3 regions of the Rothia sp. HC945 genome follow, and region 3 is predicted to be linked to each of the others. Evidence: predicted binding sites of a transcription regulator. Region 3 holds the regulator's gene; each other region holds the start of a gene.
The links. Region 3 encodes HrcA, which represses chaperone genes, less so after heat shock. Its sites were predicted from a motif close to TTNGCACTCGNNNNNNNCGAGTGCNAA; they were not measured.
Positions count from the first base shown of each region.

Region 1: groL (chaperonin GroEL) is a predicted target of HrcA. The motif match lies at 3,748-3,774, and genes of this name have one in related genera.
Region 2: groES (co-chaperone GroES) is a predicted target of HrcA. The motif match lies at 2,126-2,152, and genes of this name have one in related genera.

Region 1 covers NZ_JBFCSN010000002.1:317,737-328,130, forward strand. Annotated here, with positions in the region: gene rlmC (23S rRNA (uracil(747)-C(5))-methyltransferase RlmC) at 1-430, opposite strand, end outside; gene AB0Y14_RS09960 (MFS transporter) at 475-1,743, opposite strand; gene groL (chaperonin GroEL) at 1,925-3,562, opposite strand; gene AB0Y14_RS09970 (LytR C-terminal domain-containing protein) at 3,937-4,665, opposite strand; gene AB0Y14_RS09975 (DUF3263 domain-containing protein) at 4,772-4,984, opposite strand; gene AB0Y14_RS09980 (uracil-DNA glycosylase) at 5,034-5,714, shown strand; gene AB0Y14_RS09985 (threonine/serine ThrE exporter family protein) at 5,733-7,841, opposite strand; gene AB0Y14_RS09990 (lipid II:glycine glycyltransferase FemX) at 7,921-9,033, opposite strand; gene AB0Y14_RS09995 (HPr family phosphocarrier protein) at 9,239-9,517, opposite strand; gene ptsP (phosphoenolpyruvate--protein phosphotransferase) at 9,582-10,394, opposite strand, start outside.
Region 2 covers NZ_JBFCSN010000001.1:939,819-950,212, reverse strand. Annotated here, with positions in the region: gene AB0Y14_RS04090 (glutamate--cysteine ligase) at 1-624, opposite strand, end outside; gene AB0Y14_RS04085 (class I SAM-dependent methyltransferase) at 745-2,013, opposite strand; gene groES (co-chaperone GroES) at 2,247-2,543, shown strand; gene groL (chaperonin GroEL) at 2,596-4,185, shown strand; gene AB0Y14_RS04070 (acyltransferase family protein) at 4,651-6,783, shown strand; gene AB0Y14_RS04065 (acyltransferase family protein) at 6,963-9,068, shown strand; gene guaB (IMP dehydrogenase) at 9,216-10,394, shown strand, end outside.
Region 3 covers NZ_JBFCSN010000001.1:392,979-402,306, reverse strand. Annotated here, with positions in the region: gene AB0Y14_RS01690 (PhoH family protein) at 1-989, opposite strand, end outside; gene AB0Y14_RS01685 (GerMN domain-containing protein) at 1,217-2,134, shown strand; gene AB0Y14_RS01680 (16S rRNA (uracil(1498)-N(3))-methyltransferase) at 2,142-2,909, opposite strand; gene dnaJ (molecular chaperone DnaJ) at 2,919-4,049, opposite strand; gene hrcA (heat-inducible transcriptional repressor HrcA) at 4,116-5,129, opposite strand; gene AB0Y14_RS01665 (DUF3097 family protein) at 5,332-6,195, shown strand; gene AB0Y14_RS01660 (DUF4870 domain-containing protein) at 6,337-6,753, shown strand; gene hemW (radical SAM family heme chaperone HemW) at 6,787-8,013, opposite strand; gene lepA (translation elongation factor 4) at 8,010-9,328, opposite strand, start outside.

The DNA of each region.
Region 1 (10,394 bases), on a different contig from region 3:
TGCTCCGCAGCACGAATCGGATCATGACCTCCCCATCAGGTGAAACCGTCACCAAGATGTTCTTGAGTTCACCTCGCCGTGAGGGCACGTCGTAGGGTGTCAGGCCGTGGGACCGAATGAGGGATTTGAGCACGGGCATGCAGTGCAGGACGGGCTCGGGGTAGAGCCCGCACTCGGACAGATCGATGCCGCGCCCTCCCCGGTCGAGGATTCCCAGCATCGGATGGTTCACGGTACCCGAAACGGCCATCTTGGCTTTGTTCCGGAAACCGGATTCGGCGCTCCCCGCGGGAGCCGACCAATCGACTCCCTCGAATTCGGCCAACAATGCCTCGACCTGATTCTGTTTGTCCTGAAGTTGGGTGCGATACGGGATCCCCATCAGGGAACAGGACCGGCAGGTGCCGGCGTCGAAATCATCGCATTGCATGGTGACCCCATGGTAACCCGCGAAGCCGAGTCCCCAGATCCGGATCAGAGGTCAGCATTCGTGGCTCCTTGTCGCGAATATCGGAACGCTTTCTCCCCTGCCGACCCCAGGAGCAGTGCGCAGGTCAACCACATGGCACCGGCGGGTCCCACGGGCGCGACGACGGCGCCGGCCACCAGCGGAATCAGGACCTGCCCCACTCTGTTGCCGGTCAGGCGCACCGCGAGCGCGGGAGACCTCCACGTGGTCGGCACGGATTTGATGATCATCGTCATCGTCAGAGGCTGTGCGAGTCCGATGAAGAAGCCTCCGACCAGGAGCAACACGAGCGCCGCAGGAATCACGGACATGATGGGTGGAACGGCGGCCACCGTGAGGGAACTCAGCACGAGAGAGACCAACACCAACTTCGTTCTGTTCCACCGGGCGGAAAGGACGGAGATCATCGATCGGGACACGATCGAGGCAAGACTGCGGGCGGCCAAGAGGATGCCGACCCAGACGGGAGCCACCCCGTGCTGTTCGCCCACCAGCGGAAGGAATGAGGTCAGGATGTCCATGATCGAGAGCATGGCCATGGACGCCAGGATGTGTGAGGCGACTCCGGGCGTCCCGAGAATTCTCCTGGTGGTGGCCTTCGACGCGGCGGGCTCCGCTGCCTCTGGGGCATCCTCCATGTCGGCATTCTGCGTTTGCGAGCCCTCGGTCTGCGGATGGGACGAGGCCTTCACCACGGGAAGGAGCATGAAAACAATGGAGATCAGGGCGCACCCGGCACCGATCCACGAGGCGATCGCAATGTCATCGAGCCTCTGCGCTTCGCTCGGGTCGGCGTGGAGCCCCAGAACCCAGCCACCGATCAGCGGCCCGACGAGCTGACCGGCAGACAACCCCGCGGTAATCCAGCCGAACCCCTGGTCCAGGCCGGAGTCGGACGCATACCTGGAGACCGCTGACTGTGAGCCGATTTGGGAGACGAGGTGCCCCATACCAAAGACGAGGCTGGCGCACGCGATGGTTCCCACGCCATCGACGACGGCGAGCATCGCGGTACCCACCGCGATGAGCAGTCCGCCCCCGAGAACGAGGAGCCGCAATCTCTTGATCCTCTGGGCCAGCCGTCCCATAGCGATCGCGGCAAATACGGGGACAATCGCGTAGGCAGAGGTCACCAGACCAATCGTGAACGGTGGCGCACCGAGGGCTATGAGCTTGTAGCTCATCTGCGGCCTGGCGATGTTGAGACCCGTCTGGGAGAAGAACATGAAGGCAACCAGCGCCCACAACCAGGCCTTGCTCTTCGTGCTCCCCACCCGTCGTCCCCGCTCCTCGATGGATTTTTCCGGTTGCCCACCTTACCCCGACCGGCAGAACATGACGCATCCACGTCATTCTCACGCTCCGGAAGGCCTGGAACGCAGAAAAAGGCCCCGCACGAGTCGAGCTCGTGCGGGGCCTCGGAGGCATCCGGGCAAGGGCCCGGAGGGCCGATGACTACATCATGCCGCCCATGCCGCCCATTCCGTCCATGCCCTCGGCACCGGCACCGCCGGCGTTCTTCTCGGGCTTGTCGGCAACGACGGCCTCGGTGGTCAGGAACAGTCCTGCAATGGATGCGGCGTTCTGCAGTGCCGAGCGGGTCACCTTGACCGGGTCGTTGATGCCCGCGGTCATGAGGTCCTCGTAGTCCCCGGTTGCAGCGTTCAGACCGTAACCCTGCTCGAGTCCACGAACCTTGTCCGCCACGACTCCGGGCTCGAGACCAGCGTTCGTTGCGATCTGCTTGAGCGGAGCATCCACGGCCACCTTGACGATGTTCGCGCCGGTTGCTTCGTCTCCTTCAAGGCTGAGGGAATCGAAAGCACGCACACCGGCCTGGATGAGTGCCACGCCGCCGCCGGAGACAATGCCTTCTTCCACTGCTGCCTTGGCGTTGCGGACTGCATCCTCGATGCGGTGCTTGCGCTCCTTGAGTTCGACCTCGGTCGCGGCACCAGCCTTGAGGACGGCCACGCCGCCGGCGAGCTTCGCCAGGCGCTCCTGGAGCTTCTCGCGGTCGTAGTCCGAATCGGTGTTGGCGATCTCCGCGCGGATCTGGGCCACACGGCCCTCGATCTCCTCGGCGGAACCCGCACCGTCGACGATGGTGGTCTCATCCTTGGTCACGACCACCTTGCGGGCCTGGCCCAGCAGGTCAAGGGTCGCGGTCTCGAGGGAGAGACCAACCTCTTCGGTGATGACCTGGCCGCCGGTCAGGACGGCGATATCGGCCAGCTGAGCCTTGCGACGGTCACCGAAGCCCGGCGCCTTGACGGCCGCGGACTTGATGGAGCCACGCATCTTGTTCAAGACCAGGAGGGCCAGGGCCTCGCCCTCGATGTCCTCGGCAATGATCAGCAGCGGCTTGCCGGACTGCATGACCTTCTCCAGCACGGGGACCAAGTCCTTCACGTTGGAGATCTTGGAGTTGACGATGAGGATGTAGGGGTCCTCGAGGACCGCTTCCTGGCGGTCGGCGTCGGTCACGAAGTAACCGGAGAGGAAGCCCTTGTCGAAGCGCATACCTTCGGTCAGTTCGAGATCGAGCCCGAAGGTGTTCGACTCCTCGACGGTGATGACACCTTCCTTGCCGACCTTCTCCATCGCCTGCGCGATGAGCTTGCCGATCTCGGGGTCACCGGCCGAGATCGAAGCGGTGGCCGCGATCTCTTCCTCGGTCTCGATCTCCTTGGCGGAGGAGAGCAGTTCCTTGGTCACGGCCTCGACGGCCTTTTCAATGCCGCGCTTGAGAGACAGCGGATCCGCGCCTGCCGCAACGTTGCGGAGGCCCTCGCGAACCAGAGCCTGGGCCAAGACGGTCGCGGTGGTCGTGCCGTCGCCCGCGATGTCATCGGTCTTCTTGGCAACTTCCTTGACGAGCTCGGCGCCGATCTTCTCGTACGCATCTTCCAGCTCGATCTCACGTGCGATGGAAACGCCGTCGTTGGTGATCGTGGGGGCACCCCACTTTTTCTCCAGCACAACGTTGCGACCGCGGGGCCCAAGCGTGACCTTGACCGCGTCGGCGAGGGTGTTCAGACCCTTCTCGAGTCCGCGCCGTGCCTCTTCATCAAAAGCAATCAGTTTTGCCATGGTGGCTTACGTCCCTCCTGGACGGTAGACGGATACATCAGCCACGGTGCCCGCGACGGACGGCTGGTGACCAGACCACGCTCTGGGCGACCTGATCCCACACCTCACCGTGGTGACTGTGTCTTTGCCCATCGATCCGCGACGCCTGCCGCCCAGCCAGCAATCGGCCGGTCCAAGCGGCGTATTTAGCAGTCGAGGTGGATGAGTGCTAAGTCCAATCTTGGCACTCGACGACGGAGAGTGCAAACGTTCTCCACAGACGGCGACGGCTCTTCGCTCACAGCACATCCGTGGGATCGGCCGTTTCGAACACCTCTCGTCATCGTGCCGATGTTCGGACGGCCCGGGGCCAAAAGCTGCCGGGCCATGCCGATTTACTGCTGGCCCGCGATCCCGGAATCCTGGCCCGGAATCCCGGAGTCCTGACCGATACCAGTGCCGTCTTGGCCCGTGATCCCGGAATCCTGGCCCAATCCTCCGGCGTCCTCTCCCGCGCTTCCGGATCCCTGCTCGGCGTTCCCGCCGTCCTGACCGGATTCGGCGGAAGACCCGCCGTCATCGGAGAGAACGACCACGACGTCGTAGCCGGAACCGGTGGCCGGCTTGACGTTGTCGATGTTCAGCTTGTCGGCTACCGCTTTGGCCTGGTCCTCATTGCCGTCGGTGTAGAAGACCACGGTGGAGTCCTGGGACGGGCCGTCCCAGTTGCTGACATCGGCCACCTTCCAGCCGGCGTCCGTCAGGGTCGACGCGGCATCGGTCGCCGTACCTTCCGCCGCGCCTTGGTTGTACACCGCGAGCGAGGTCGAAGAATCGGGTTCGGTCTCGGACGAACCTCCGCTGTCCCCAGCCTGCGAAGAGGATTCCGAGGAAGACTGGCTGCTCGAGGACGACTTCGTGGCACTCGCCGACTCGGGCGAGGCAAGTTTCGGGGAGAGCAGGAAGAACACGCCGCCCAGAACGAGCGCGCAGACGCCGGCGACGATCAAGGCCGCAAGATGCTTGTAACCGCGGGTTTTCTCGGGCACCTCGCCACGGTATGCCCCGCGGCGGGGCGAATCCGCAGGGACGTCGTCGAATTCATCGTGTTCGTACTCGGCCATCAGTGTCCTCGTCGTTTTCGGGGTTGCTTACGCTCGGCCGCGCATCGGTCAAGCATCCACGATATCCGGCCCGGCTGGTCAAATTCTGCACGCGCGACGAAGATCCTCAGGGATCCCGCCGTTGCCTGAGTCTCCGGGTCAGTGCCGGCTCCTCCCGAATGGCGCGCACATCGTCGATCAGGCGGTTGAGGCGCATATAATATTCGGTCGCCGACATGTCGAGTTCCCGGCGCACGGCACGCTCCTTGGCACCCGGATATTTCCAGGTTCTCTTCTCCATCTCAAGGATGGCGCGCTCGGCTTCGGTCAGGGACTCCACGAGGATAGTCTAGGGACCACCGTCGTCGTACACGAACCAGGGAGCAACCGTGGGCGCTCAGCCGCTGTCCGAGATCATGGCCCGTGACTGGGCCGAGGCCCTCGAACCCGTCGAGCCGACGATTCGACGCATGGGCGACTTCCTGCGGGCCGAGCATTCCGCGGGACACCGCACCTTTCCGGCTGCCGACCAGGTGTTCCGCGCCTTCCAGGAGCCCATGGATTCAGTCAGAGTCCTCATCATCGGTCAGGATCCGTACCCGACACCGGGTCATGCGATGGGGCTCTCCTTCTCCGTCCAGCCCCACGTGCGCCCATTGCCCCGTTCCTTGGGAAATATTTACAAGGAGCTGGAATCGGACCTCGGCATTCCGCCCGCCCAGCATGGGGATCTGACGGCGTGGTCACGGCAGGGAGTCATGCTCCTCAACCGATGCCTTTCGGTGCGCGAGGGCGAGGCCGGGTCCCACAGAAACCAGGGGTGGGAATCAGTCACCGACGCCGCCATCCAAGCCCTGGGTGCACGCCACAAGCCTCTCGTCGCGATTCTGTGGGGCAGGGACGCCCGGAATGCCGGTGCCCAGCTTGGGCCGGACGTACCGAAGGTCGAGTCAGTGCACCCCTCTCCCCTGTCGGCATCCCGAGGATTCTTCGGATCGCGGCCATTCAGCACTGCCAATCAGCATCTGGATTCCCTGGGGCTCGAACCGGTCGATTGGCGCATCCAGTAGCTCTCGACGACGCCGGCTTTAGTTGCCCAGTGGCTCCGGTTGCTGTTTCCTTCTACGGACGAGCCTTCGCGTGACTTGCGGGTCCTTGCTCATCAGTGGGCGCATCAGGTAATTACCGAGGACGACCGCCGCGGCCATCGACATAATGATCGCCCCGGCGTTGAGCATGGGGATGATCCCGGTGACCGGGTCGATATTGACCGTCAGTGTGTACATACCGCGGAAAATGGTCAGTCCGGGGAGCAAGAACGTCAGCCCGGGAACGGCAATGACAACCTGCGGGATGACCCGCCGCTGTGCAATGAGGGCGGAAGCGGAACCCACACCGATCGCGCCGAGCATCGAGATCATGCGACCGCCCGCACCCAGCCACCCGAAGAGGTGGTAGACCATCAGGCCACAGAAGGCGCTGAATACCCCGTAGAGAATATGTTCGGGTTTCACCTGGACCGTCACGGCGATCAGAGCCGTTGCGATAAGCATGAAGATGATGTTGACCAACGGTTGCGCCCCGGAGAAGATCACGCTGTCCACCTTGATCTCCTCGAATCCGGCATAGCTGGTGATCGAGATGGCGATCGCGATGCCGACGATCAGCCCGAGGAATGACAACCCCGTGGCGACCAGCCTCCCTGCCGATGTCACGGGGAACCCGTTGATCGCGTCCTGAATGGTCGATACCAGGGTCAGCGTCGGCAGGAGCATGATCAGGCCGGAGGCGACAATGTGCGGCGGAGAAATGGGTGCACCGATCGCCCACAGAGCCATCGCGATGAGCGTGACCACGGCGGAACACGCCGCCATGGTGAAGAAGGAAGGAATCCTCCACGAGGCCAGTTTCCCCGCAATTACCTGGACGAGGGCAAACGTCACGAAGGAGACGATGGCGCCAGGCCACGTACCACCGATACCGATCGTCAGGGCCGCGGCCGCCAGAGAATTGCAGAGGCTCACCAGCCAGCGCGGATAAGGCTTGGGCTTGGACAGGATACGGTTGAGCCGCGCTTCCGCCTCGGACCGGGAAAGTTCACCGTTGGTGATCGTCTTGACCAGGCGGTGGGTCTCGGTCAGCCCGGCGTAGTTGTCGGACCAGGACCGGACCACACGAACCACGGTGTGACTGAAAACGCCGCCGTTCTCGTTCGTCGCCTCATTCGCACCCGAGTGGATTCCGTACTCGGAAATGTAGTTGATGATCACCGACTGGTTGGTGATGTCGATGTCGACGTCCTCGACGCCGTAGGTCGCACACGTCGCGACGATGGCCGTCTCGACGTCGCGGGAATCGGCACCGAAGTGGAACATGGTCTCCGCCATGCGCAACGCGAAATTGAGCGTTTTCCGTGCCTCGGTGTTCTCCTTGCGACGCCGCGGGTTGGCGAAGGGCGAGTTCGCGAGCCTTTCGACCACCCTCATGGGGGCCGTGGGCAAGTTTTCGGACCGCATCATCCGGCGCAAGCCGATGCCGCGACGGGGCTGCGACGGCCGGGCGGTCGGAGCCTCGGCGGAAGGATAGCTGGCACGAGCTATCGGTTGTTCCGCCGGCGCTGTCTGCGCGCCCGCCGCATAGCTGCCGGTCAGGTCTTGGGTATTGCGGAAGACATCCTGCGGGGCGGTCCTGACGGCGGCGATCCGCTCGGCGTCCTGGACCCCGGATCCCTGGGTCGCGGCGCCCAAGCTGCTGACATCGGTCTCGGGCTGGATGTTCTCCTCGGCGTACGCGGTGGATCCCGTACGACCGCCGGCCGATACCGTGCCGTGGTCGGCAACGGACTCGCCATGCTCCGGTCGTCCGAGAATCTCCGCGAGCCGCTCGTCCCGGATCTGGGATCTGCGGACGGCAGGGAATCCCGTCGACTGCTGTTCGGCCCGAGTCGGCGGTCCCGCCAGGGGGTCCTCGCCGAATTCCCCGTCAGCGTCCAGAAGATTCGTCGTGGGCACGGCGGATTGCTCGGCCGTTGTGCTGTCGGAGGCGATGGGGGCCGTGTGACTTCCGGAGAACGGATCCGTGTAGACGTCTTCTGCGACGTCCGGGCCGAATGGGTCGGCCTCGGACCCGGACTCGTGCGGCAAGTCCGCAGAAGGGTAGGCACCCGAAAGGTGCTGCTCCCCTTGCCCTTCGCTCATCTTCCCTCCTAGGCACATGACTCACTCCGACGCTACCGAGCGCCCCTGAGAATCGGTTCGCGAGAACCTGAGGGTCGGCTCAGTAGAAAGGCTGCTTGGTACGGCGCCACCAGATCTGGCGCACCACGCGTTCGACCACGGACACCCAGGCCTTGTACGCGGTCGGGTTCAGAACCTGGTCGTAAACACCAACGAAGTCGACCACCGTCTTCGTGAAGCTGGTCTTGAACAGCCCCAACCCGTAGTAGCCGTGTTCCTTGTTCTTGAGTTCCGCCTTGGGCGGCGTCCCACAGAAGTCGTATTCCTCGATCCCGTAATCGGTCATGAGGTCCGTCAGTGCGATCCACTGCACCAGGTGCGAGTCCCCATACTGGCGACGACGCGGCTTGGACCCGCCGTCCTTGTAGGTGCCCTTGCGCCCGTATCGAATGACGAAGGCGCCGACGGAAGGTTCGCCGTCCTCGTACGTGAAGTAGAGGCGCCCCTGACCGGCGCGGGCGAAGGTGGTCCAGAACTGCTTGTAGTACTCGAAAGACCTCAGGTTCACGTTCGCGTTGCCCTGGCCGACCGTGTCCATCAGGGAGAACATCTTTTTCATGTTCTCTTCCGTGAGTTCGACCTGTTCGACTTCGGCCCCTTCACGCGTGGCGCGGCGCACGGCGTTCCGCCCGCGGGAGTGAAGGGACTTGAGCACCGTCTCCTCGTCCGCGTCCGTACGAAGAATCGCCGTGGAGTCATTGGGTTGGATGTTGAACTGCTTGACCAGGCCGGCACGGTGGAGGAACGCGCTGCGAGATTCGGAATCCTCGATGTCCGGTTCGATCTTGATGGCGAAAACCTTCAGGCCGTTGGAGCGGACAAATTCGCGGTTGGCGTCCATGATCGCGGGGATGTCCTCAATGTCGGTGACATCCGGCCCCTTGATCATGTACCAGATCTTGCCCAGGAGAGGAATGCTCTTCTCGAGGACGAGGTTGTAGCTGGAGACCTCTCGCTCCTCGACGTCGTCCCCCTCGCCGACTTCGGTCACACCCTCGTAAACCATGAACACGGGCTTCCACCCGTGTGCGGACTTGACCGAGGCAAAGGACGCGGACTGGAGGAGGTTGCCACCGTTGGGGTTGGAGGTGACGTGGTCATCCCAGTTGTCGATTTCCTGATCGGTCGCGAATCGAGCGGTGAAGTGTCGCAAAGAATCCTCATCTGCCGTGCGCGGAGGTATTGCCCCACGCCATGGTTGGTTTTCCCGCGCCGCGGGCTGGTCTCCACCAGTTTACGGCGGAGATTCGGAAAGTCCTCACACAAAGGCCCGAGATCGTCGTCTTCTGTGGACAACGAGCTCGGGCTCAGTGCTGGGCCGGCAGGCTCGAGGAGTCGAGCACCTCGGCCGTCGCCGACTATTCGGCGTCGTGATCCGTTTCGAGAATCTTGACCAGGCTGTCCAAGGCCTCGTCGGCACCCTCGCCCTCGGCTCGCAGGACTACCTTGTCGCCGTGCTTGGCACCCAGGGACATGAGGGACAGGATCGACGACGCGTCCATTGCCTCATCAGCCGACTCGCCCTCGGCGGCGATGGTGACCTCGACGGGGAGGTCGCCAGCAGCCTCGGCAAAAATCGCAGCCGGTCGAGCGTGCAGTCCGACTCGGCTGGCGATGGTGGCGATACGTTCTGCCATGATTGTTCTCCTTGATTATGTGGTCAGGCGGGGCGTCGGAACGTCCCTTGAAATGCCGGACTGATTACAGACCGAGGTCATCAAGGATGGGCAGCTCCGCGCGAGCCACATCCTTTGTCTCTTCAGCAGATCGCGCGCCCAAGGCCTTGGAGGCAATCTGTTGTGCTTGTTCCAGCGTAACGGATTTCAAGACGGCGGCGACGGCGGGCAAGGAACGGGTATTCATGGAAAGAGCCTTGACACCCATCCCGACCAGAACCACGGCCAGCGCCGGATCGGCCGCGGCCTCGCCGCAGACCGATACTGTCTTCTCCTGACCGGTCGATTTTTCGGCCCGCTGGGCGCCTTCGACGGTGAGCCGAATCATTTCCAGAACCGCCGGCTGCCACGGATTGTTCAGCTCGGCCAAAGCCCCGAGGAGGCGGTCCGCGGCCATCGTGTACTGCGTCAGGTCGTTCGTTCCCATCGAGACGAAATCCACTTCCTGGAGGATCGCCTCTGCCGTTACTGCGGCAGACGGGGTCTCGACCATGACGCCGTGCACGCCGAGGCCGACCTCATCGAGCATGGCCGCGAAGTCCTTGGCCTCCGGGGCTGTGGAAATCATCGGAGCCATGACCCAGACGTCGGCGCTGGACTCCTTCGCCGCGGCCGAGATCGCTTCGAGCTGTCGTTTCAGGACGCCCGGGGTCGTCCAATCGGTCCGGTAACCGCGGACGCCCAACGCCGGGTTGGGCTCGGAGGTATCCGTGAGGAAGGGCAGAGGCTTGTCTGCACCCGCGTCCAGCGTCCGTACGACGACGTGCTGCTCCGGGAATGCATCGAAAACGGCCTTGTACTCGACCTGCTGCTCCTCGACCGAGGGTTCTTCCTCCCT
Region 2 (10,394 bases), 550 kb from region 3:
GGACCACTTCTCGAACGGGTACGGAATTCCGCAGGTCGGGATCTGCTGGAAAACCATGGCCCTCTGCGAGGCATAGCCGGTATCCACGCCCATCCAGTACGGAGAGCTGGCCGACAATGCCAGGAGATGAGGGTAATAGTTGACGAGCTGATTCACCGAAGGAAGAGCTTTGTCGCGGGAATCGACGCCCACGTGCACATGGACTCCGTAGACCAGCATCTGCCTGCCCCAGTACTGAGTGCGCTCGAGGACCTTCTGGTACCGGTCCTTCTCCGAAACCGGCTGCTCGCTCCACTGGGCATACGGATGAGTCCCCGCCGAGTAGAGGTCGACTCCTAGCGGATCTGCTTCCGCTCGGAGCGCATCAGCCAGCCGAGTGAGCTGGTCCATCGCATCGGCGACCGTGGAGCACACACCCGTGACCGCCTCGACGGTGTTGGACAGGTACTCTCGCGTGATCTGCGGCGCGAGGCCCTCGGGGTCGATGTATTCCGGGTGGGAGGATTCCAGGGCCTGGATGAGCTCGGCGGCCGCCGGAAGGAGATCGCCCGATTCCCTGTCGGCGAGGGCAATTTCCCATTCGACGCCCAGGCTCGACTGACCGGAGCTGGAAAAAGTGATCATGGTGGTCCTCCCGTGTCGGGGTCAATTCATCTTAGCGGGGAGGGAGGCGAACGGTACGGCGTATCCAGCCTGGACGACACGCGGCTTCACGCAGGACCAGAGCCTCGTCCCGGCACGGTCTCACGGATGCGCGCGACGAACCACGAAAGCCGCTCGATGTTCCGACTCGGGGGATTCCCATCGCGTGAGGATGAGCGTCGCGTGGCGGTTCCCGGCTGACTTCTTCTTTTTCGAAGAGCTCCCGGCGAGCAATTGACGTCGCAATGCTTCCGGGACGACGTCGACCCCTCGCTTCTTGATCGTCAAACCGGTGATTCCGTTCTCTCGAACCCAGGCTTTGAGAGCTTTCGTACCCATCGGCAGAATCTCGTCGACGACCCAGCAGGTCGCTCCGGGCAGGTCGGCGCCCTGGTCTGAAACAAAATAGGCGATCCGGGGATCGAGGAGGTGTCCTCCGACCCGAGACACCAGGTGGTCAACGAGCCCGGCCCGGATGACCGCGCCGTCGGGTTCGTAGAGGAAATCAGCCGGGGGACCGACGGGAGGGGCCTCCCCGGAGGCCTTCCCGAATCCGGAATCCGAAGAGTACTGGGCCAACACCTCCGGCTCCAGCGGATCCGCCCCGAGCAGGGTTGCGGAACGCTTGATCCCAGGACGGGCGAGCGCATTGAACCACAGAACGACCTCGACGACGTCGCCGCCACAGCTGACCCACTCGGCCTCGGCGTTCTCAGGAATCTCGGACCGATCCATCCCGGGACCCATTTTGACGCCGATGGGCATTCCCGTCTCGGCCCAGCGACGTATCATGGAGAACGGCGGCGCAAAGGCTTCCGGATCGAACAGGCGGGAAACCTGGCCGTCCGCCGTGTCTCGACGCGCGGGATCGAGCCACAGCGAACGGATCGCCGTACCGTCCTTGGTGCGGAGAGAAGCAGGATCGAGCTCGGTCACGTCACCCACGCGAACCTCGGACCCGCGGTGGGCGGAAAGGTTGTGCCGGGCCATCGACGCGGTCTCGGGATCGATGTCGTAGGAGACCACCGGGAGTCCCTCGCGGAGAAAAGCTGCCGAGTCCGCGCCGATGCCGCACCCGAGGTCGGCGACCGGCCCTGCGTCCGCGTCCCGAAACCTTCGCGCGTGCCACAGTGAGACGGCGCGGCGCGTGGCTTGCTCGAGTCCGGAACGAGTGAACACCATGCGCTGGGCGTCTTCCCCGAACTTGGATCGGGCCTGCACACGGAGTTTGGCCTGGGTCAGCATGTCGGCGGCCTGTTCCGCCGTGAAGCCCTGTTTCCGGAGGGAGCTCGAGAGAGCCAGTGCGTCGCTTTCGCGGTAGTCCATCCGGTCCAGGGCGGAGAGCTGATCGGGGGTGAATGAATGCGTCACGCCACCACTGTATCGGCCGCCAGGTGAACCTCGTTCGGCGTCATCCTTACCGCTGAGGGCGAAACTTGGCACTCGTCTTGACCCTCTGCTAACCCTCCGAATAGAGTCATGTTTAGCACTCTGGCAGTCAGGGTGCTAAATGGGCCTGGCGCTCAATCGGCACCGCGACGACGGTTGGCACGCCCTTCACGGCTCACGCCAAGAATTGATCCATCCAAGGAAGAAGGTCACTCATGTCCGTCTCCATCAAGCCCCTCGAGGACCGTATCGTCGTTCAGCCCGTGGAGGCTGAGCAGACCACCGCATCCGGCCTGGTCATCCCGGACACCGCCAAGGAAAAGCCCCAGGAGGGCAAGGTCGTGGCGGTTGGCCCCGGTCGTGTCGATGACAAGGGCAACCGCGTCCCCGTCGACGTCCAGGAAGGCGACGTCGTCATCTACTCCAAGTACGGCGGAACCGAGGTCAAGTACTCGGGCGAAGAATTCCTCGTGCTCTCGGCGCGTGACGTGCTGGCCGTCGTCGAGAAGTAAGACTTCGACGAACCCGCACTTTTCTAGACCTGTGTAAGGAGTCATGTAGTTCATGGCAAAACAGTTGGAATTCGACGACGCAGCCCGCAAGGCTCTCATGGCCGGCGTGGACAAGCTCGCCAACACGGTCAAGGTGACTCTCGGACCCCGTGGTCGCAACGTCGTTCTGGACAAGCAGTGGGGCGCTCCCACGATCACCAACGACGGCGTCACGATCGCCCGCGAAGTCGAGCTTGACGATCCGTACGAGAACCTCGGCGCTCAGCTGGCCAAGGAAGTTGCCACCAAGACCAACGACGTCGCCGGTGACGGCACGACGACCGCAACGGTTCTGGCTCAGGCCTTCGTCAATGAGGGTCTGCGCAACGTGGCCGCTGGTGCGGCACCGAGCGAAATCCGCGCGGGCATCGAGGCGGCCGTCAAGGCCGTGTCCGAGCGTCTGCTGGAGAACGCCCGCGAGGTTGAGGGTGCCGAGGTCGCGCACGTTGCCGCCATCTCGGCCCAGTCCGAGCAGATCGGCGAGCTCCTTGCGGAAGCATTCGAGAAGGTCGGCAAGGACGGCGTCATCACCATCGAGGACGGCTCCTCGACCGAGATCGAGCTGTCCGTGACCGAAGGCATGCAGTTCGACAAGGGCTACCTGTCGCCGTCGTTCGTGACCGACGCCGAACGGCAGGAAGCTGTCCTCGAGGACTCGGCCATCCTGATCTATCAGGGCAAGATCTCGGCCATTGCCGACCTCATGCCCTTGCTGGAAAAGGTGGTTCAGGCGAAGAAGCCGCTGACCATCATCGCCGAGGACGTCGACGGCGAGGCTCTGTCCACCCTGGTGGTCAACAAGCTTCGCGGAAACCTGAATGTGGTGGCCCTCAAGGCTCCTGGCTTCGGCGATCGTCGCAAGGCCATCATGCAGGACCTGGCGGTCCTGACGGGTGGAGAGGTCATCACGAGCGAGCTCGGCATCACCCTGGATTCCGTGACCCTCGAGCAGCTCGGCCAGGCCCGCCGCGTCACGGTGACCAAGGACAACACGACCATCGTGGACGGTAACGGTTCTGCCGATGACGTTGCTGAACGCGTGGCCCAGATCCGCTCCGAGATCGAGCGCGTGGATTCCGAATGGGATCGCGAAAAGCTCAAGGAGCGCCTGGCCAAGCTGTCCGGCGGTGTATCCGTTATCAAGGTCGGAGCTGCGACCGAGGTCGAGGCCAAGGAACGCAAGCACCGTATCGAGGACGCCGTGTCCTCGACCCGGGCCGCGCTCGAAGAAGGCATCGTCGCCGGTGGTGGATCTGCCCTGGTCCACGCGGCCAAGGCGCTCGATTCGGACCTGGGGCTCCAGACCGAGGGTGCGCGGACGGCGGTCGACATCGTTCGACGCTCGCTCGTTCAGCCTTTGCGCTGGATTGCCGACAACGCCGGGGAGGACGGCTACGTGGTCGCGTCTCGCGTCCAGAGCCTCGATGCCGGCCAGGGGTACAACGCTGTGACCGGCGAGTACGAGGACTTGATCAAGGCCGGCGTCATCGACCCGGTCAAGGTCACCCGTTCCGCGCTCGAGAACGCGGCGTCCATCGCATCGATGGTCCTGACCACGGAAACTCTGGTTGTCGACAAGCCGGAGGAAGAGGAAGAGGCCTGATTCCAGGTCCTCGTCCCAACGCCCCCGCGCTCTCTGTGAGAGCGCGGGGGCGTTCCTGTGTGTGTGGGTCCGTGCGACGATTTAGTTGCAATGCAATGTATTGTCTCTTCAGGCCATCTCGCGATGGCACGTTGCTCGGTTTCGTCGCCGCGCGGTGCGGGTCGCCGGTCCTCGCTGAAATCCAGCCTGAGGGCGGGTGTTCCCGGCGTCGGACGGTGGCACATGTCGTGTCTTCGGGTTTCCTCGCGGATCCCGGGTGGCGAGCCTGAGCACGGGTACGAAATTTTGCGCGTCAGACGAATAGGATGAAAACTCGTGTCTGCCCGCGGGCCGCTCGCATCCGCTCCACGGACATTCGTGACCGAGCGCCGGGCTACGGGCTGACCTGCAGGACCGATACCGATTGCTGGCATCGCACGAATCGACAAGAACACCGCCTCTGCCGAGGCCGACACAGGATCTTGAATGACTGAATCGAACGGGACGACAGGACAGGTCCCGCCCCCGGAAGGCGGCCAAGCCCCAGAGGTCGCACCTCGCAGAAAGAGGGCTTTCCGCCCCGAAATCCAGGGACTGCGCGCCTTTGCCGTGCTCCTGGTGGCGATCTACCACATCTGGTTCGGCCGGGTATCCGGCGGCGTCGACGTCTTCCTGATGATTTCCGCGTTCCTGATGACACTGTCCTTCACGGGCAAGATCGAGCGCGGAGTCCGCATCGGTTGGACGGAACTGACCAAGTACTGGTTCCACGTTTTCAAGCGAATCATGCCGCTCGTCGCGATCATCGTGGCAGGCTCCCTCGTGCTGACCCGGCTGTTCGTGTCTCCGGACCGATGGCTGTCGATCATGCACGAGGCATTCTCCGTGACGTTCTATTACGAGAACTGGTTCTCGATCGTGAACGCCGTGGATTACTACGCGTCGGACTCGGGCGCGGCGTCGCCTCTGAGGCATTTCTGGTCTCTGTCCATCCAGGGCCAGATCTTCATCATGTGGCCTCTGCTCTTCGCGCTCGGCAGCCTTCTGGTCCGCAAGATGGGGACCAAGGTTCGGCCGGTTCTGGCGACCATCTTCGCGGTCGTCTTCGTGGTCTCGTTCGCTTTTTCGGTCTACTACACGTACTCGAACCAGACCGCGGCATACTTCAACACCTTTGCCAGGCTCTGGGAATTCGCGATGGGCTCGTTGGCGGCCATCGTGCTTCCCTGGATCCGTGTTCGTACCGGCGTGGCCGCGATCCTGAACTGGGTCGGCCTGCTGGCCATTCTGACCTGCGGCGCCCTCCTGGACGTCGAGGGCCAGTTCCCTGGCTTCATCGCCCTGTGGCCCACGCTGGCCGCGAGCTTCATCATCATTTGCGGGCAGTCGACCACCAAGTGGGGAGCCGATCGTCTGCTCAAGTGGAAGCCGCTGGTCTGGCTCGGCTCCAACTCCTACGGCCTGTACCTCGTCCACTGGCCGTTGCTGGTGTTCTACCTGACCATTACGGGACGAGAGAAGGCCGGGCTCTTCTCCGGCGTCGTCCTCCTGGCGCTGTCCATCGGCCTGGCCTACGTGCTGACGAAGCTGGTCGATACGCCCATCCGCAAGTGGAAGTGGGCCGAAACCAAGCGGTGGCGCGCTGGCGTGGTGATTCTCGGGTGCATCGCGCTCGGCGTCGGGTCCGTTCTGGCGTGGCAGGCCCGCATCGCCTACGTGACCCACAAGATCGAGGCCAACGCGGACAAGAACAACCCAGGCGCCGAGATCCTTGATCCGGATTACACCTACAAGGGTGATGACAATCCTGGTCTGCTTCCGACCGCATTGACCCGGAGCAACGACTTCGCCGAGGTCAACGGTCTGGGGGAACAGTGCGACAAGGACAAGGACTTCAAGAAGGACATGCACGGCCTCTCCGGGGGAGAGTGCTACCGGGTGGTCAAGCAGGATCATCCGAGCAAGCACGTCGTCGCGGTGGGCAACAGTCACACGGAACAGTGGATGACGGCATTGAAGCAGAAGGCCAAGGACGACAACTGGGACCTGACCTTCGTGCGACACCCCGGCTGCTTCTTCACGAGCCCCCAGGACAACTGGTTCTCGGGCGCGTGCCAGGAATGGCTCCCGCGGGCCGAGGACGCCATCCAGGACTGGCACCCGGACAACCTGGTCATCCAGTCCACCTTCTCCAGCTATGACGGCGCCGCCGAAGGCATCCGCGAGGGCACCGAGGACCAAGTGCGCAAGTGGACGAGCGAAGGCGTTGGGGTCATCGGCATCAGGGACAACGCACGCTTCACGCAGTCCCACACGGAATGCGAGAACAAGAACAGCTTTGAGGACTGCACCTTCCCGCACGCGACCGCTGGGACCGAGGACCCGACGTCCGCGTGGCGCACGGAGATCCCCGGTTACGGGTCGTTGGACATGGATGATCTGGTGTGCCCGGACGGAAGCTGCCCGCCCGCGGTGGGCAATATTTACACCTACATCGACGACAACCACCTGACGGCCACGTACGTGCGCAGCATGCAGAAGTTCTTCGACCAGAGGTACGACGATGCGGCGCAGGTTTCCGAGGATGCGATGGCGCAGGCGGGTGAGCAGGCCTCCTGACCTGAGTGAGACCGTTCGCGGTCGCGCCGGAATCCCCATGGGCTTCGGGCGCGGCCGCAACTACGGATTTTCCGGACCGGCAAGTACAATTCACCTGTCCAGCGCCTCTCTTCCGGGGGAGGAGCATCAGTCGTGCAAATCCCGATGGGTTTGCAATCGCACCGAACTGAGGAAAAACCGTGCCCTCGCCCAGGCAAGTCAAGGGGTCCACCGCGCCGTGGCATCGACGTACCCCGCGCCACCAGAACACAGCGCTCCGTCGGCGCGCGTTCCGCCCCGAAATCCAGGGATTGCGGGCCTTTGCCGTCTTGCTGGTCGCCGCATACCACGTCTGGTTCGGTCGGGTCTCCGGCGGCGTGGACGTGTTTCTGCTCATCTCTGCATTCCTCATGACCGCGTCCTTCGTGGACCGGATTCAGAGGGGCGCCGCACTGGGGTGGCGCGAGGTGACCCGGTACTGGGTACATGTATTCAAGCGCATCGTCCCGTTGGCCGTGGTGACCGTTGTGCTGACTCTGCTCGGCTCAAGACTCTTCCTGGGGGCCGATCGGTGGGTCCCTGCCATCCGAGAGGCCTTCGCCGTCCTCTTCTATGGCGAGAACTGGTACTCCATCGGCCACGCGGTGGATTACTATGCCTCGGACTCCGGGGCGGCGTCGCCCTTCCGTCATTTCTGGTCCCTCTCGATACAGGGGCAGATCTTTCTGGTCTGGCCGTTGCTCTTCTGCCTCACGAGCCTCATGGTCCGCTGCCTGCAGGCTCGTGCTCGCAGGATCCTGGCCTTGATGTTCTTGGCCATATTCTTGGGTTCACTGGCCTATTCGGTGCACCAGACGGCCGTCGACCAGAGCGGGGCCTACTTCAATACCTGGGCGCGACTGTGGGAGTTCGCGTTGGGTTCCCTGCTGGCCATCGTCTGCACACGCATCACCGTCCGTGGCTCACTCGCCGCGGTCCTCTCCTGGACGGGACTGGTCGCCATCCTGCTCTGCGGCGCGCTTCTGGACGTGCAGGGCAAGTTCCCCGGGTTCGTCGCCCTGTGGCCGACCGTGGCAGCGTGCCTCGTCATCGCGTGTACACCCTCAGGAACGCGCTGGGGTGCCGAAAGAATCCTCACCTGGAAGCCACTGGTGATCCTGGGGTCGGCGTCTTACGCCCTCTACCTGGTGCACTGGCCCCTGCTGGTGTTCTATCTGGCCGTGACGGGGCAGGAAAAGGCGGGATTCTTCGCCGGAACTGGGCTGCTCACGATGGCGACGGTGATTGCGTGGGTCCTGACCCGCGTCGTCGAACGACCGCTGCGTCGCTGGTCCTGGGCGGACGCGAGGCGCCGGAGAGGCCTGCTCGTCATCGCAGCGAGCATGCTCCTGGCTGTGGGGCCGGCCTGCGTGTGGGATGCGCGCATCGCCTCCGAAGCGCGGGTCGCACAAACCGAATCCGTGAACAACAATCCTGGGGCTCGAGCGCTTCTCCCGGGGTTCCGGTACGAAGGGTCCGACGACGCCGCCATCCTCCCGACACCGGCCAAACGCGCCGACGACTGGTCGTGGCAGGTGGTCCGTGGGACGCCTTGCCGCGACGTCGATCCACCGGAAGCGTTGAAAGGTCTCGAGGTCGACCAATGCCTCAATTACCATCGCGCCGATCGACCGAGCCGGCACGTCGTCGCGGTGGGCAACAGCCACATGGAGATGCTGCTTCCGGCGATCGCCGATGCCGCCCGCCGCAACGGGTGGGACTTGACCTTCGTTCGCGCACCAGGGTGCCAATTCACGAGCGTGGCCCTGAACGACAGGATTTCCGCGCAATGCGCACAGTGGATGAGACACACCGAAGAGTACATCGGCGCTCAGAAGCCCGACGTGCTCCTGATGTTGGCCACGCACTCGACCGTCGGCGGGGTCGGCGAGGTCGTCCGGCCGGAGACGCGACAGCAGGTTGAGCGATGGACCCGGCGAGGCATCGACGTCGTGGGCGTGCGGGACGTGCCGCGTTTTGCGGAGAAGCATGCCGACTGCGAGGCACGCAACGGGGTCGCCGGCTGCGCGTTCCCGAGCCCCCTGGGGCAAACCAATCCGACCGCGGAATGGGCGCAACAGATCCATGGGTTTGCGCCCCTGGATCTGCTCGACCTGGTCTGCCCCGGTCGCAGCTGCCCAGCGCAGATCGGCAACGTCTACACGTACCTGGACAACAACCACCTGACGGCGACGTATGTCGACTCGATGAAGCACATGGTGGGGGACAGGCTCGATACCGCGATGCGGAATGCGAGCTCCCGGTGACCTCCCCGGAGCCGGCTGCATGGTCTCCGTCACCTGGGCGGGGTGCGGGGGAGCGTTCGGGTTGCCGAACGTCCTATGATGAGAGGCAACAGCTCGGGGCGCCGAGAGGCTCGTACCGAGACGCGCGACGTGAAAGGTCCCATTCTCTTGACCCAGCCCACAGCCCTGTCCGATGACCCCTTCGGCCTGACCGGTCTGACCTATGACGACGTCCTCCTGCTTCCCGGGAACACGAACGTCAACCCGTCGGATGCGGACACGACGACGCGCCTGTCCAGGAGGATCAGTCTCAAGTCCCCGATCATCTCCGCCGCGATGGACACCGTGACCGATTCCCGGATGGCCATCGCCATGGCTCGACTCGGCGGTATGGGCGTGATTCACCGCAACCTTTCGATCCATGACCAGGCGGAGCACGTTGACCGCGTCAAGCGGAGCGAGTCCGGCATGATCACCCACCCCGTGACCATCTCGCCGGACGCAACTTTGCGCGAGCTCGATGATCTGTGCGGCCACTACAAGGTCTCAGGGCTGCCCGTCGTGGACAGCGAAGACAAGCTCGTGGGCATCATCACCAACCGGGACACCCGGTACCTTTCCGAACAGGACATCGAAACAAGATCCGTCGCCGAAATCATGACAAAGATGCCCTTGGTTACCGGCCACGAGGGCATGACCAAGGACGAGGCTTTCGGGCTGTTGGCCTCCCACAAGATTGAGAAGCTGCCGCTCGTCGACGACCAGGGACGATTGACCGGCCTCATCACCGTCAAGGACTTCACCAAGACCGAGCAGTACCCCAACGCGACCAAGGACGAGGAGGACAGGCTCCGGGTCGGTGCCGCGGTGGGATTTTTCGGTGACGGTTTCGAGCGGGCCATGACCCTGATCGACGCCGGTGTGGACGCTTTGTTCATCGACACCGCCAACGGACATTCGCAGGGCGTGCTGGACATGATCGCCAGGTTGAAGAAGGAGCCGTCCGCCGCACACGTCGACGTGATCGGCGGACAGGCCGCCACGCGCGAAGGGGCACAGGCCATTGTCGATGCAGGCGCAGACGCCGTGAAGGTCGGCGTCGGCCCCGGGTCGATCTGCACGACCCGCATCATTGCCGGCGTCGGCGTCCCGCAGATCACCGCGATCAATGAATCGGCCAAGGCCACGATTCCCGCCGGTGTTCCGCTCATCGCCGACGGAGGCCTTCAGCACTCCGGGGAAATCGGCAAGGCCATGGTCGCGGGTGCCGACTCCGTGATGCTCGGATCCATGCTCGCCGGTTGCGATGAATCCCCGGGCGACCTCATCTTCGTCAACGGGAAACAG
Region 3 (9,328 bases):
TGCTGCTGATCCTCCCACTGCCCGTAAGCCGTCACGATGTCGCTCACGAGCTGGTGCCGAACGACGTCGACGGCCTCGAGCTGCGAGAAGTGGATGTCCTCGACGTCGTTCAGAATGTTGCGCACCTGCCGCAACCCCGACGCCGAACCGGTCGGCAAATCGACCTGGGTCACATCTCCGGTCACAACGATCTTGGAACCGAACCCCAGGCGCGTCAGGAACATCTTCATCTGCTCGGCCGTGGTGTTCTGGGCCTCGTCCAGGATCACGAACGCATCATTCAGGGTGCGACCACGCATGTACGCCAGGGGTGCCACCTCAATGGTTCCGGCCTCCATCAGGCGCGGGATGGATTCGGGTTCCATCATGTCGTGCAGCGCATCGTAGAGCGGCCGGAGGTAGGGGTCGATCTTCTCATTGAGACTGCCCGGCAGGAACCCGAGGTTCTCCCCCGCTTCCACGGCCGGACGGGTGAGGATGATGCGGTTGACTTCTTTCGACTGAAGGGCCTGCACGGCCTTGGCCATGGCCAAATACGTCTTGCCCGTGCCCGCAGGCCCGATGCCGAAGACGATGGTGTTCGAGTCGATGGCCTCAACGTACTTGGACTGGTTGAGGGTCTTCGGTCGGATCTTGCGTCCGCGAGAAGAAAGAATGTTCTGGGTCATGCTCGGAGAGGCCGCCGACATGTTCTTGATCAGCAAGTCCACCAGTCGTTTGACGACCTCAGCACTGATCACACCTTCCTGGGAAGACAGGACCTCCAATTCCTCGAAGAGTCGAATGACCAGGTCGACCTGCGCCGAGGGGCCGGTGACAACGACGTCGAGTTCCTTGGCCGCCACGGAGACCTCCGTGAAGGACTGCTCGATGATCAGCAACGACGAATCCTGCGGTCCGAGGACCTCCACCATCGACTCTCGGCTTCGGAACGTGTAACTCCTCGAAACGGACAGGGGGCGAGAAGAACCTGGTGTGGATGCTGTCATCAAATGCGGAATAACCTCTCCCTCAAAGGGTTGCGAACCCGCCGTGCTGGGGATCCGGTGATTGTTCCAGACTACCGGTCCCGAGTCAGGGTCACCACGAGTCTCCTCTGACAGCTGAGCGACGGGCTCGGAACACACCGAGGCCACCCGGATACCACCCGACACCGTAGACTGGACCCACGGACCCCGCGGCCCAGAGGCCGCGACCTGATCTGGAGGCCGAGGACATGATCTCACGCGCATGGCGCCCCGCCGCCGGGATTGTCGCGGGCCTCTTCGTGCTCCCCAGTGTGCTGAGCGGTTGTGGTTTGCTCGATGCCGCGAACCAGGTGGGTGAGTCCGAAGAATCGGCGTCCCCGACCTCGGAGGCCTCGCCGTCGGCCCTCAAGGTTCCGCTGTACTGGATCGGCGCCACCGGCAAATCCTCGTTCCTCTACCGGGAATATCACGACTACAAGGCGGACGACGCCGCGTCGAGGGGCGACGTCGTGGCGACCGCGGTGTCCATGCTGACACGGGTCCAGCCTCGCGACCCCGACTACCACAACCCATGGAATCCCGCGGGCTCGGTCGGATCCTCCATGTCGAAGGACGGAACCCTGACGCTGAACCTGTCCTCCGACGCCTTCGACCACTCGATATCTGCCGACGAGGCCAACCTGGCCGTGCAACAACTGGTGTACACCGCGACCGCCTCAGCCGCCGTGGGCGGAATCTCGGATGCCGGGCCCAGCACCAAGGTCATCGTGCTGGTCGACGGGCACCGCGGATACAAATTCGGAAATCAGACGCTGGGCCAGACCGTCGTCAGGGACGAAGCCGTCGCGGCCCCGCTGTGGATCATCGATCCGGAGCAGAATTCCGTATTCGGCACCACGACCACGGTCAAAATGGTGGCCACCAATGTGGCGTCCCGGGTCTACTGGGACATCCGCAAGAATGGTTCCGAAGCTGCGGCAGGATCGGAAGATCTCTCCGGCGACGACTCCGGGCTCCAGGAGATTCAGTTCAGCCGAAACCTGGCCGAGGGAGACTACACGATCCGCATCTACATCAAGACCGAGGACCTCAAGGATCCCGGGCTGGCCGTATCGGATCAGGAGGTCAGTCTCTACGACGACCACCAGTTCACGGTCAACAAGTAGACGGCTGTCACTGCCACAGGCCGGTCACGGCGTTGATCACCGCGATCGCCGCCGCCCCGGCCGTGGAGCTCCTCAGGACGTCGTGACCCAGAACTGCTGTTCGGGCACCGACGGATTCGAGGCTCCGAAGTTCTTCCGGACCGATTCCACCTTCCGGGCCGACGACGACGAACAAACGTCCGTCTCCTGAGAAGCCGCGCGAGACCTGCAGGTCGTCCAATACAGCGAGAAGACTCTGCCCGGCCTGCTCGTGGAGAACGATCATCGAGTCCTCGGGACCGACGGCCCGCGCCAACTGGGCGGTCGAGACCAGGTGGTCGACATCAGGTACCAGCGAACGCCGGGCCTGCTTCGCGGCGGCCTTCGTGGTCTTGGCCCATTTCGCGTGTGCCTTGGCGGCGCGGTCCTGTTTCCACCTCACGATGCTGCGGTCTGCCTGCCACGGGACAATGGCTCGGACACCCAGCTCGGTCGCCATTTCCACGGCCATCAGATCCCGGTCGCCCTTGGCGAGGGCCTGTACGAGAATCACCGGACTCCGCGGGTCCCGTTCGGGTCCCTCTTCGACGGTGATCGCGAGTCCGTCCTGGAGGATCTCGCTCACGGTACCGACGATGCGCCGGCCCTCGCCGTCGACCAGGTCGAGGGCCTCGCCCGCCCCGAGTCGTTTGACCGTCTTGGCGTGATGGCCTTCGTCTCCCGTCAGCTCGAACCGGTCCCCCGGGGCCAAGGCCCCGAGGGACTCGGGATCGATGTAGAAAACCGGATGCGTCACGGCGTGCCTCTAGTCCTGGAAGCGGTCGCGCAGGCGGGAGAAGAACCCCTGGCCGGTGTTCTGCAGAGTCTCGCCGACGGCGTCGTCCTCCCCACGCAGCTCGGCCAGCCGCTTCAGAAGCTCGCGCTGTTCGTCGTTCAACTTCGACGGGGTCTCGACGTCGAAGTGCACCACGACGTTGCCGCGGCCGTTGCCGCGCAACTTGGTCACGCCCAGGTCACGGAGCGTAGTGGTCTGGCCGGTCTGCGTACCGGGCTTCACCGTGACGTCCTGAGGGCCGTCGAAGGTCTCGAGGCTGATGGTCGTGCCGAGGGCGGCCGCGGTCATGGGCACCGTCATCGTTGCGTGGAGGTCGTCGCCCTCGCGGGTGAAGGTTTCGTCCGGGTTGACCCGCAGTTCGACGTAGAGGTCGCCATTCGGCCCGCCGCCCGTTCCGGCCTCGCCCTGGCCTCCCAGACGGATGCGGGTGCCGGTCGCGACGCCCGCCGGAATCTTGAGGGTCAGGGGCTTGCGCTGGCGAACGCGTCCCTCGCCGTAGCACTCGGGGCAAGGATGCTTGATGACGGTTCCGAAACCGCGGCAGCTCGGGCATTCGGCGGTGGTGACCACGTTGCCCAGAATGGACTGGACCTGGCGCTGAATGTGCCCCTGGCCGTGGCAGACGTCGCAGGTCTCGGGCTCGGTCCCCTTCTCGGTTCCCTGGCCCTCGCACAGCGTGCACGTCACGGCGGTGTCCACCGTGACCTCCTTCTCGGTTCCGAACACGGCATCGCGGAGGCTGACCCGAACGTTGATCAGTGCGTCCTGACCCTGACGGACCCTGCTCTCCGGTCCCCGGGCGCCACCGGCGCCCTGGAAGAAGGTCTCGAAGATGTCCGAGAATCCGAATCCGCTGCCCGGGAATCCGCCGCCGAAGCCGGTATTGTTTCCGTTCTCGTTTCCGGTCGCGTCGTAGACGCGTCGCTTGTCCGGGTCGGAGAGAACGTCATGGGCGTGCGAGACCCGCTTGAATTCCTCAGCGGCCTCCGGCGAGGGGTTCACGTCCGGGTGGAGCGTTCTCGCCTTCTTGCGATACGCCTTTTTGATCTCTTCCGGGCTGGCGTCCCTGGAGACGCCGAGGGTCTGGTAGTGGTCGCTCACTGAACTTCCTTGATCTGCGGTGGGCACCGCGTGGGTTCCAATTCGTCAACGGCTGTACGTGCCGATTTATTCGTGCAGGATGCGGGAGAGGTACCGCGCGACGGCTCTCACCGCGGACATCGTTCCCGGATAATCCATGCGAGTCGGTCCGACGACGCCCAATTTCGAGGCAAGTTGCGGCCCGTACCCGGTGGCCACCACCGACGCGTCCGACAATGGGCTTTCCGCGTTTTCCCTCCCGATCCTCACGGAGACGCCACGGGCGTCGTCGTCGATCTCGGAGAGCAACCGCAACATCACGACCTGTTCTTCCAGGACATCGAGGATCGGGGCGATGTTGCGATTGAAGTCGTCGGTGGATTCGGCCAGATAGGAGGTGCCTGCCATGAGCAGCCTTTCCTCCTGTTCGTTCCGACCCAGGATAATCACCATTCCGGCCAGGATCGCGGCGGATTTCTGGTGCATCGGCTCACATCTGGTCACGGCCGGGACCAGTGCTTCCTCGAGTTCGCCGACGGGTTGGTCCAGGATGGCGTCGAGGAACTGCGCGCGCATGGTCTTGAGCGTTTCCTCGGTCAGGTCCTCCGGGACCTCGACCACACGCTGCCCGACTCCGCCACGAGTGGTAATCATCACGACGAGAACGAATTTCGGCGCCATGGTCACCAGCTCCAGGTGACGAACGCGGGCACCGGTCCTGGTCGGATACTGGACGAGAGCAACTTGGCGGGTCAGCTGCGACAACAGCCTGACCGTCTTCTCCATCATCTGGTCGACGTCGTCGGAGGAATCCAGGAAGCTCGAGATCGCACGACGTTCCGCCACGGACAGCGGTTTGACCGACGCGATCTGGTCGACGAATGCCCGGTATCCCTTGTCGGTGGGGATCCTCCCGGCACTCGCATGGGGTGCCATGATCATGCCCGCTTCTTCCAGGGCTGCCATGTCATTGCGAACGGTAGCGCTGGAGACGCCGAGCCGATGCCGATCGACCAATGCTTTGGAGCCGACGGGCTCCCGCGAATGGACGTAGTCCTCGACGATCGCGCTCAGGACGTCGAGCCGGCGCGGCTGATTCACGGTCTCTCTCCCTACTGGCTCGTCCTGGTCATGGTGGCGGAGGGCCATGTGCACTGGCACTCTCCGCGCTCGACTGCTAAGTCTACGCCGCGAAACCGCCGTCGGAAAACGCTTCCGGCGTGCTCAGCTCTCGGCGGAGCGACTATATTGGGTCGGTACCCATGTCCTCGATCCAGGACCGTCATCACACAAGGAGAAGCGCATGGACCGCTACGGATGGGGGCCCCAGGACCTCGGCAGCGCGGGGTTGAGCCACCGTCCCCCTGAGCCGCGGGATCTCGAGGTCAGGCAGGGAATGGTCATCGAAGAGGTCCAATCCGGCTGGGTGGGTGCGGCGGTGTCCCTGCAGTCCGTGGGCGGTCAGCGCGTCGTCGGCCTCGAGGACCGGCACGGCGCCGTACGGTCCTTTCCGCTCGGTGACGGCTTCCTGTATGAAGGCGAGCCGGTGCGTCTGGTGGTCCCGCGGCCGAAGAAGACGACGACGCCGGGGCGCACCCGGTCCGGTTCGGTGGCCGTGCCCGGGGCCAAAGCCCGTACGGCGCGGGCTTCCCGCATGCTGGTCGAGGGACTCCACGACGCCGAGCTGATCGAGAAGGTCTGGGGAGACGATCTCAGGATCGAAGGCATCGTCGTCGAGCCCATGCACGGCCTGGACCACGTCGAAGAAATCATCGAAGAATTCGCGCCCTCCCCTCAAAGACGCCTCGGTATCCTGGCGGACCATCTGGTCGAGGGAAGCAAGGAGTCGCGGTTGGCCGACCAAGCCATGAAACTGGCCGGGGCCCAGGGGAATGTACTGTTCGTGGGGCATCCCTACGTGGACGTGTGGGAATCGGTCAAGCCCAAGGCGGTGGGCCTGCGCGAGTGGCCATCCGTGCCTCGCGGCGAAGACTGGAAGACCGGAATCCTGCGTCGCATCGGTTGGCCCCACGAGACACCTGCACAGCGGGCCAGAGCGTGGAAAAAGATCCTCGCGAGCGTGAACACCTACGCCGACCTCGATCCGGGGATCCTGGGGCCGGTCGAGCACATCATCGACTTCCTGACGGCGGCGCCCGAGCATTGAGGCGCCGAGGTCCTCTTGGCCCGGAAACGACTTCCGTGACATTGTTTGGGGGAATGCATCCCCTTTTGCGGCGACCAGCCGGTAATATTTGAGTGCGTGTCCCCGACACGCATGTATCTGCCCGAAAGACAAGGCGAGGTTTTGACGATCACTTCCACTGATAAGAAGCCACCGTTCGAGGGTGTGTCCGCGAACCCGGAGCCCCTGAGCGTCAAGGATGACCGCTCGATGGCCACGATGGCCCATTTCGGCGGGGTCATCGGGTGCATTCCGGCCGCCATCATCTACTCGACGTTGCGCACCCGCGGCCGTTTCACGGCCCAGGAAGCGCGCGAGGCACTGAACTTCACGTTGCTGCCGTCGGTGATCATCGTTGTCAGTGTCGGGCTGTCGGTCCTGCCCGGCATCGGCTGGATCTTCGGCCTGATCGCCGCGCTCGTCTGGGTCTACCTCGCCGTGTTCTCGCTCATTGCGGGCATCCGGGTCAACAGGGGGAACCCATACCAGTACAAGTACAACACGCGCACCTTCGACTGGTTCTCGCACCGGAGGCGCTGACAGGCCGGTGCCCCGCCGGGGCACCGAGACCTTTCAAGCAGTGAGTTCTCGGACCACGGCGTCGCCCAACAGACGGCCCTCGAGGGTGAGGCGCACGACGTCGTCATCGAGCGCCTGCGGGTCGATCAGGCCCTGTTGCGCGAGCCAAGGCGTCCTCTCTCTGCCCTCAGCTCTCAACCGGCCCAGGGGCAGGCCGTCCCGAATCCTGGCGGCCAGCATGACGTCCTCCATGTAGCGCGTGTCCTCGTCGAGAATCTCTCGGGCCGCAGCCGGCGAGGACCGATCACGCAGACGCTGCGCGTACGGCACGGGATGCTTGACATTCCACCACCGGGTCCCGTTGACGTGGGAGTGTGCGCCCGGCCCGATACCCCACCAGTCCTGGTTGTGCCAGTACGCGAGGTTGTGGGCGGAACGTTTCTCCACGGACGCAGCCCAGTTCGAGACCTCGTACCAGCCGTAACCGGCCTCCTCGAACAGGCGGCTGGCCAACAGGTACATGTCGGCCTGCTGGTCGTCGTCGACCGGGGTGTGGACGCCGCGCGCTATCTGTGCTGCCAGTTTGGTCCCGGGCTCCACGATGAGTGAATAAGCGGAAATGTGATCCGGCCGGTAACTGATCGCCGCTTCGACCGACGTCTGCCATTCGTCGAGGGTCTCGCCCGGGGCACCGGAAATCAGATCCACGGAGACCTCGAGGCCGATCTCACGGGCCCAGCCGACGACCTTGGGCACGTTCGCCGGCTCGTGAGTCCGTTCCAGAACTTCGAGGACACGGGGAACGGCCGACTGCATCCCGAAGGAGACCCTGGTGAATCCCGCCTCCTTGAGCGCAACGAGATCCTCGCGCTCCACCGAGTCCGGGTTGGCTTCCGTGGTGACCTCGGCGCCCGATTCCAGTCCGAAGATTTCGATGGCCGTGCCCAGGATCCGCACCAGGTCGTCGGTAGGGATCCGTGTGGGCGTGCCTCCTCCGAAAAAGACCGAGTGCAGCGGCCGGGCTGGCAAGCCCGATTCCTTGAGCACCTTCTCGGCGAAGCGCAATTCCGCGAGGGCATCCCTCACATAGGTGAGGCGCCCGACGTCGTCGCCGAAGTCTTCCTTGGCGTACGTGTTGAAGTCGCAGTATCCGCAGCGCACGGAACAGTAGGGCACATGGACGTACAGACTGAGGGACCGGCCGTCGGCTCCCTCCAGAACGGAGGCGGGCAACCGCCCGTCGCGGGGTGCGGGGTCTCCCGTGGGTTGGGCCGGGCTCACTTCTTCGCTTTGTCCTTGGTCTCCTCTGAGGAGCTCAGAGCGGCCACGAATGCTTCCTGCGGCACGTCGACCCGTCCGATCGTCTTCATTCGCTTCTTGCCCTCCTTCTGCTTCTCGAGGAGCTTGCGCTTGCGGGAGATGTCGCCGCCGTAGCACTTGGACAAGACGTCCTTGCGGATGGCCCGGATGTTCTCGCGTGCAATGATGCGCGATCCGATGGCCGCCTGGATCGGGACCTCAAATTGCTGCCGAGGAATGAGTTCCTTGAGCTTCGAGGCCATGGAGGTGCCGTAGGCGTACGCCTTGTCCCGGTGCGTGATCGCCGAGAAAGCGTCCACGCGTTCTCCCTGGAGGAGAATGTCGACTTTGACGAGGTCCGATTCCTGCTGCCCGTCGAGCTTCCAGTCCAGGGAGGCGTAGCCGCGAGTCTTGGACTTGAGCTGATCGAAGAAGTCGAACACGATCTCCGCCAACGGAAGCCGATACCGCAGTTCGACGCGTTCCTGCGAAAGATAGTCCATGCCGCCGATCTGACCGCGGCGGGACTGGCACAGTTCCATGATGGCTCCGACGAATTCGCTGGGGGCGATGATCGTGATGGCCACCATGGGTTCCGCGATGGTTTCGAGTTTGCCTTCGGGGAATTCGCTGGGGCTCGTGACCCGCATGGACGAACCGTCCTCCGCGACAACGTCGTAAATGACGTTCGGGGCGGTAGAGATGAGGTCGAGGTTGAATTCCCTCTCCAGCCGCTCGCGCACGATCTCCAGGTGGAGCAGGCCCAGAAAACCGCAACGGAACCCGAATCCGAGCGCACCGGAGGTCTCGGGCTCGTACATGAGGGCGGCGTCGTTGAGCTTGAGCTTGTCCAAAGCATCACGCAGCACGGGATAATCGGACCCATCGATCGGGAACAGCCCCGAGAACACCATGGGTTTGGGGTCCTCGTAGCCACCGAGCGGCTCATCGGCCGGCTTCTTCCCGTCCGTGACGGTGTCCCCGACTCGGGACTGCCGGACGTCCTTAACACCCGTGATCAGATACCCGACCTCCCCCACACCGAGGCCGTCGGTGGCCTTCGGCTCGGGAGATATCACGCCGATCTCCAGAAGTTCGTGTTCGGCACCCGTGGACATCATGGCGATCCGTTGCCTCGGGTTCAGCTTGCCGTCGACCACGCGGACGTAGGTCACCACACCGCGGTAGGAGTCGTACACGGAATCGAAGATCATCGCTCGGGCCGGTGCGTCCGCGTCGCCTTCGGGGGCAGGAATCTCCCGAACGATTCGGTCCAGGAGTTCCTCCACGCCTTCAC